2 regions of the Cellulomonas sp. C5510 genome follow, and region 1 is predicted to be linked to the other one. Evidence: riboswitches for the same ligand, from Rfam matches in the RefSeq annotation. Region 1 holds a riboswitch; the other holds the start of a gene.
The links. A riboswitch is a leader RNA that binds a small molecule or an ion and turns the genes downstream of it on or off. The one in region 1 is predicted to bind thiamine pyrophosphate.
Positions count from the first base shown of each region.

Region 2: linked by a shared signal. The riboswitch ahead of K5O09_RS05300 (Ykof family thiamine-binding protein) and the one ahead of K5O09_RS17635 (thiamine ABC transporter substrate binding subunit) in region 1 are both predicted to bind thiamine pyrophosphate.

Region 1 is NZ_CP081862.1:3,855,843-3,859,230, reverse strand. Features, by position in the region: gene mnhG (monovalent cation/H(+) antiporter subunit G) at 1-421, shown strand, start outside; gene K5O09_RS17645 (cyclopropane-fatty-acyl-phospholipid synthase family protein) at 464-1,222, opposite strand; gene K5O09_RS17640 (DUF4235 domain-containing protein) at 1,310-1,597, opposite strand; TPP riboswitch at 1,752-1,885, shown strand; gene K5O09_RS17635 (thiamine ABC transporter substrate binding subunit) at 1,969-3,063, shown strand; gene K5O09_RS17630 (ABC transporter permease) at 3,068-3,388, shown strand, end outside.
Region 2 is NZ_CP081862.1:1,172,120-1,175,507, reverse strand. Features, by position in the region: gene K5O09_RS05305 (ECF transporter S component) at 1-528, opposite strand, end outside; gene K5O09_RS05300 (Ykof family thiamine-binding protein) at 521-1,174, opposite strand; TPP riboswitch at 1,226-1,334, opposite strand; gene ybaK (Cys-tRNA(Pro) deacylase) at 1,381-1,875, shown strand; gene K5O09_RS05290 (YggS family pyridoxal phosphate-dependent enzyme) at 1,918-2,697, shown strand; gene K5O09_RS05285 (YidH family protein) at 2,694-3,065, shown strand; gene K5O09_RS05280 (DUF202 domain-containing protein) at 3,062-3,388, shown strand, end outside.

The DNA of each region.
Region 1 (3,388 bases):
CCTCGCGGACGTCGTGGCGGCGGTCTGCCTCCTCGGCGGCGCGCTGCTGGCGCTCGCGGCCGGCATCGGCGTGCTGCGGTTCCCCGACCTGCTGTCCCGGATGCACGCCGGCACCAAGCCGCAGGTGCTCGGGCTGGTCCTGGTGCTCATCGGGCTATCGCTGCGGCTGCGGTCCGGCGGCGCGGTGTGGGCGCTGATCCTGGTGGCGCTGTTCCAGATGCTCACGGCGCCCGTCGCGGCCCACCTGGTCGGGCGGGCGGGCTACCGCACGGGCAAGGTGCGCCGCGACCTGCTCGTCGTCGACGAGCTCACCGAGGCGCAGGAGCGCGCGTCGGAGCGCGAGGGGACGCAGGACGGGGACGAGGACGACGACCACGACGACGCGCACGGTGCCCCGGGTGCGTCCGGCCGCCCGGGCTGACCCCGGCGGCGGGCGTCCGGTGCCCGCCCCGGCGGTGTGCCGTCACCGGCGGAACATCGCCGCCCAGAGGAAGTCCTCGCCGAACGTCGCCGGGTCGCCGGACCGCATGCGGCGCAGCTCCACCTCGTCCAGCCAGCCGAACGCGCGCCGCAGGTCGTCGGCGCCGTAGGCGAGCCCGCCGCCGAGCCCGCCCTCGCGGTACAGGTCGGCGTCGTCCGCCTCGGTGCCGCCGCGCCCGTCGTGCCCGGTCGCGAAGCAGGCCAGGCCGAACCGCCCGCCGGGGCGCACCGTCCGCTCCAGCAGCCCGCGGTACGTCAGCCGGCGGTGCGGCGGCAGGTGGTGGAAGCAGCCGGAGTCGTAGACCAGGTCGTACTGCTCCGCCGGCGGCTGCCACGTGAGGACGTCCGCGCGGGCGAACCGGACGTCGACGCCGGCCTCGTCGGCCCGCTCCCGTCCCCAGTCCAGCGCCGCCTGCGAGAGGTCGAGCGCGTCGACGGTGCAGCCCTGCTGCGCGAGCCAGACGGCGTTGCGGCCGGGCCCGCAGCCGAGCTCCAGCACCCGGGTGCCCGGACCGAGGGGCAGCCGGCCGTCGGCGTGCCACGCCACCAGGCTCTCGTCCGGGGCCCAGCGGAAGAACGGCACGCCCCGGCCGCGGTCGGCGTAGAACCGGTCCCAGAAGTCCGCGCCGCCCCGGTCCGACCACCGGTCGGCCTGCTCGGCGAACAGGTGGTCCATGAGGTCGAGCACGTCGTCGACGGTCTGGACACAGCGGCGTGCGGGCCGGGCTGGCGTCGCGGGCATGGCGGGCTGACCTGCGCATTCGTCGGCGAGCGGGACGCTCGAGCCTAGCGGGGCGCAGGTCGGTCGGAGGGGGACCTCCGTGCCTGGTCAGGCGTGCGGCAGGCGCCGGTTCCTGTCGACGCGCTGCACGAACTTCTTGGTCCCGCGCGTGGCGAACACCCGCGCCAGCGTCACGGCGCCGGCGGTGATCACGGAGGCCGCGACCACCTCGCCGATGCGGATGTCGTCGGCGTCGTCCTCCGGCTTCGGCGGCTTGTGGCCGACGGCGGCCTTCCAGGCGGCGTCCACGGCCTTCCCGGCGAGCCACGCGACCGCGCCCGCCACCACCAGGCCGGTGATCTTCGCGAACGTGGACTGGGTCTCCTCGTCGGCCACGGTTCCTCCTGCTGCGTCGGTGCGGTGTCGTGCGGGCGCGTGCGTGCTGCGCCCCACGCTAGCCCCGCGGGTGCCGCACCGCAGGTCACCCCGGCGCACGCAGTCGCGCGGGGGCGGCGGCTGGGGGCGTCGGGGACGGCGGTGTAGGGTCGGCCCCGAACGACAGGGGAGCGTCCCGGACCGCCGCCGCGAGGTGGCGCCCGACCGACGCTGAGAGTGCGGACGGAACCGCAGACCCTCGCACCTGATCCGGTTAGCACCGGCGTAGGGAGTCGGGATCTCAGTCGCCTCGTGTCGTCGGCACGGGTGCGGCAGCGCGCGCGGGCGGACGACGCGCGGCGACCCCCTCGGTTGCACATCGAGGAGGACGCATGGCGCGCACGCGCGCAGCACGCCGGACCATCCGGCACACCGCGGCCCTGGGGGTCGCGGCCCTGGCCCTCACGGCCTGCTCGGCCACCGGCGGGTCGCCGTCCGGCGGGTCCGCGGGCGGGGACGGCACGGCGGGCGGGTCGGTCACGCTGGTCACCCACGACTCGTTCCACGTCAGCGACGGGCTGCTCGAGCAGTTCGAGGCGGACACCGGGCTGACCGTCACGCAGGTCGCGCCCGGTGACGGCGGGGCGCTGGTGAACCAGCTCATCCTGACCAAGGACGCCCCGCTGGGCGACGTCGTCTACGGGATCGACAACACGTTCGCGTCGCGGGCGATCGACGAGGGCGTGCTGGAGCCCTACACGTCGCAGGTGCCGGCCGCGGCCGACGCGGAGCCGTACGCCCCGGACGACTCGGGGTCGCTGACCGCCGTCGACCTCGGCGACGTGTGCCTCAACGTGGACCACGCCTGGTTCGCCGACCGGGGCGTCCCGGAGCCGGCGACGCTCGAGGACCTGACCGACCCCGCGTACCGGGACCTGACCGTCGTGACGAACGCCGCGACGTCCAGCCCCGGGCTGGCGTTCCTGCTGGCGACCGTCGGGGCGTTCGGCGAGGACGGCTGGCAGCAGTACTGGCGTGACCTCACGGCGAACGGCCTGAAGGTCGCGGAGGGCTGGTCGGACGCGTACTACACCGACTTCTCCGGCGGGGGCGGCGGCGGCTCCCGGCCGATCGCGCTGTCCTACGCGTCGTCGCCGCCCGAGACGATCCCCGAGAGCGGCGGCGAGCCGACCACCGGCGCGCTGCTCGGCACCTGCTTCCGGCAGGTCGAGTACGCCGGCGTCCTCGCGGGCGCGCAGAACCCCGAGGGCGCGCGCCGGCTGGTGGACTGGCTGCTGTCGGACGCGGTGCAGGGCGACATCCCCGGGTCGATGTACATGTACCCGGTGAGCTCGGCGGTGGACCTGCCGGAGGACTGGGCGCAGTGGGCGCCGCTGGCCGACGAGCCGTACACCGTGCCGCTCGACGAGATCGCGGCGAACCGGGAGACGTGGGTCCGTGAGTGGACGGACCTGGTGACGGGCTGACGCCGTGACCCGCCCGCTGACGCACCCGTCCCCGACCGGCTCCGGCCGGCCGGGGACGGGTGCGCGCGCGACCCCTCCGGGGGTCCCCGCGCCGCCCCCGGCCGCGCCCACCGCGCCCACCGCGCCCGGGCGCGGCTGGGCGGTCGCGCGCGGGACGGCGTGGGCGGTGGCGGCCGCGGTGCCGCTGCTGTTCCTCGGGGTGTTCTTCGCGTGGCCCGTGCTGACGCTCGTCGGGCGCGGCCTCGTCGTCGACGGGTCGCTGGACCTGTCCGGGTTCGCGGAGGTGCTCGGGCGACCGCGGACCTGGCGGATCGTCGGGCTGACG
Region 2 (3,388 bases), 1.4 Mb from region 1:
CGCCAGCAGGCCGCCCAGGACGACGCCCGACACGGCCTGGAGCACCAGCCGCAGCACCAGCACGTCCTGCCCGTACCAGCCGAACCGGAACGCCGACCAGCCGAACACCAGCGTCGCGCCGAGCAGCCCGGAGGCGGCGAACCGGCCCCAGCCGAACCGCCGGTACCGGCCGAGCGCGAACGGGATCTCGCTGCCGAGGCCCTGCAGCAGCGCGGCGACGACCAGCAGCGGCCCCACCGGAGACCCGAGGAACACCACCTCGACCACCGAGGCGATCACCTCGGCGAGGATCCCCACGCCGGGCCGCCGGATGATCGCGACGGCGACCGGGGCCACCAGCAGCCACCCGCCCAGCAGCACGTGCTGCGCGAGGTCGCCCGCGGGCCCCATGAGCACCGCGAGACCGTTCCACGCCTGGACGAGCGCCCAGTACAGGAACCCGAACACCACCCCCAGCACGACCATCAGCACGATGTCCTTGAGCGCGAGCGGCTCCCGCCGGCGCGCGCCCACGACGCCCTCAGCCACGGCGGGTCGGGCTGTTGAGCGAGAAGGTGACGTGGCTCGTCACGTGCTGCACGCCGCGCCCCGCACGCGCCCAGGCGCCGACCACCGTCTCCACGAGCGCTCCCACGTCGCCCTCCAGCCGGGTGACGAAGTGCTCGGAGCCCCGGAACGTGCCGCTCGCCCGGGCCAGGTCGATCGCCGCCTCGATGTCCCGCATGTGGTCGGGCACCACCCCCGCGCGGACGTCGTCGGCCAGCGGGTACAGCGCCCACTCGGCCGCGCCGGAGCGGCCGGTGCGCCGGCCGGGCGGCAGCACGACCTCGCGCGGGCCCGCCCCTCCGGGCAGCGCGCACCGCACCTCGCCCGGGCAGCCCCGCGACAGGTGCAGCGTGACGGCGGCGTGCTCGCCCGTGGCGGCCACGGCGTCCACGAGGTCGGTGAGGTACCGGAGCAGGTCCGCCTCGTGGCCTCCGACGTAGGTGCTGACGTCGCCGGTCTGCACCACCAGCCCGTCGGTGCGGACCGACCCGAGCACGCCGAGGACCACCTCGACGTACCGGTCGCACATCACGGCGACGGTGACGCGGGCGCCCACCCCGAACCGGAGCGGGTCGGCGACCAGGTCGGCGGCCTCCGCGGGCCGGACGGGCGTCGGTGTCGGGGTCATGCGTCCTCCTGTGCTGGTCGGATCAGCACGGGGGACGCGGACGGGTGCCCGGCATCCTGCGATGTCGCTCCCTGCGCTGGCATGACCCAGATCAGGTTCAACGGTCGGAGTTCGAGTACTCCCTCTCAGCCCGGCTCACCGGACTCCCGTGCTGCCCCGCACGCTAGCAGCACCGGGGCGGACGGGGCGCGCCCTAGGCTGGCCCCGTGAGCCGCAAGCAGCCGCCGTCCGGCACGCCCGCGCTCGTCGCGCTGACCGCCGCCGGGGTCCCGCACACCGCGCACGCCTACGAGCACGACCCGCGCAGCACGGTCGGCTACGGGCTCGAGGCCGCCGAGGTGCTGGGCATCGACCCGGAGCAGGTCTACAAGACCCTCATGGCCTCGGTCGACGGGACGCTGACGGTGGCCGTCGTGCCCGTCGCCGGGAAGCTCGACCTCAAGGCGCTCGCGAGCGCCGTCGGCGGGAAGAAGGCCGTGATGGCCGACCCCGCGGCCGCGGAGCGCGCGACCGGGTACGTGGTCGGAGGGATCTCCCCGCTCGGTCAGAGGACGGCGCACCCGACCGTCGTCGACGAGACGGCGCAGCTGTTCGACACCGTGTTCGTGTCCGGCGGACGCCGCGGCCTCGACGTCGAGCTCGCCCCGGACGACCTGATCCGTCTGACGGCGGCGACCGTCGCGGACATCGCCCGCGGCTGACGGCGCCGGGCGCCCGCCGCCGGAGCGATTAGGGTCGGACACATGACGACCGGCGCGACCGAGCTCGCGGAGCGGCTGGCGCGCGTCCGCTCCCGGGTCGCGGCCGCCGAGTCCGCCGCGGGCCGCCCCGCCGGCTCGGTGCGGCTGCTGCTGGCCACCAAGACCCAGGACGCCGCGACGGTGCGCGCGGCGGTGCTCGCCGACATCGCCGGGGCCGCCACCACGGCCGGCACCGCCCGTCGGGTGCTGCTCGGCGAGAACCGGGTGCAGGAGCTCGTCGCCAAGGGGCCGGACCTCGCCGACCTCGCGCCCGAGCTGCACCTCATCGGCCCGCTGCAGTCCAACAAGGTCAACGCCGCGCTGCGCTGGGCCACCTGCGTGCAGAGCGTCGACTCCACGGCCCTGGCCGACCGGCTCGCGCGCCGGTGCGCCGACGACGACCGGACGCTCGACGTGCTGGTGCAGGTCAACGTCTCCGGCGAGCCCACCAAGCACGGTGCCGCGCCGCAGGACGCGCTCGACGTGGTCCGGGCGGTCGCCGGACACCACCGGCTGCAGCTGCGCGGGTTCATGACGGTCGGCGCGAACACACCCGACGAACGGGCCGTGCGCGCCGGGTACGCCGCGCTACGCGACCTGCGGGACAAGGTCTCCGGCAGCGGGGAGGCGGGCACCGGCGACGCCGTCGAGCTGTCCATGGGCATGAGCCGCGACCTCGAGGCGGCCGTGGCCGAGGGGGCGACCATCGTGCGCATCGGCACAGCCGTGTTCGGCCCGCGGCCGGTCCGCGCGGGCGTCCCGGGAACGGCCCCGGCGGCGTGACCGCGCCCGCCGACCGCCGGCTCCCCCGGCGGGTGTACGCCCGCGGCACCGAGCCCGACGGCCGGTTCTCGCTCGCGAACGAGCGGACGTTCCTCGCCTGGGTCCGCACGGCGCTCGCGCTGCTCGCCGGTGGCGTGGCCCTGGAGGCCCTGGACCTGCCCGTGGAACCGCACCTGCGCCTCGCGGCCGCCGTGCTGCTGCTCCTGCTGGGGATCGCCGCGCCGGCGCAGGCGTGGCTCGGCTGGGCGCGCGCCGAGCGGGCCCTGCGCGAGCGGGACCCGCTGCCGGCACCGGCGTTCAGCGGCCCGCTCGCCGCCGGTGTGGCGCTGGCCGGCGTGCTCGTGCTCGTCGGGCTGCTGCTGCGGTGAGCACCGCGAGCCGGGCGCACACCGCCCCGCCCGGGGCGCAGCCGGAGCGCACGGCGCTCGCGTGGCGCCGCACCTCGCTGTCCGTCGCGGTGGGTTCGCTGGTCGCCGGCCGCGTGCTCGAGCCGTGGCTCGGAGCGTCGGTCTGGGGGGCCACGGCGCTCGGGCTGCTCGGCGCGCTCGCGCTCGACCGGGCGGGCGCCCGCCGGGCCGTGCTCTGGGCCGCGGTCGTCGACGACGCGCACCCCGACCGCGGGCCGGGCGCCCCGGTCCCCGCCGGCGCGCGCACGCCCGGCGGTGCTGCCCTCGGTGCGACGGCGCTGGCC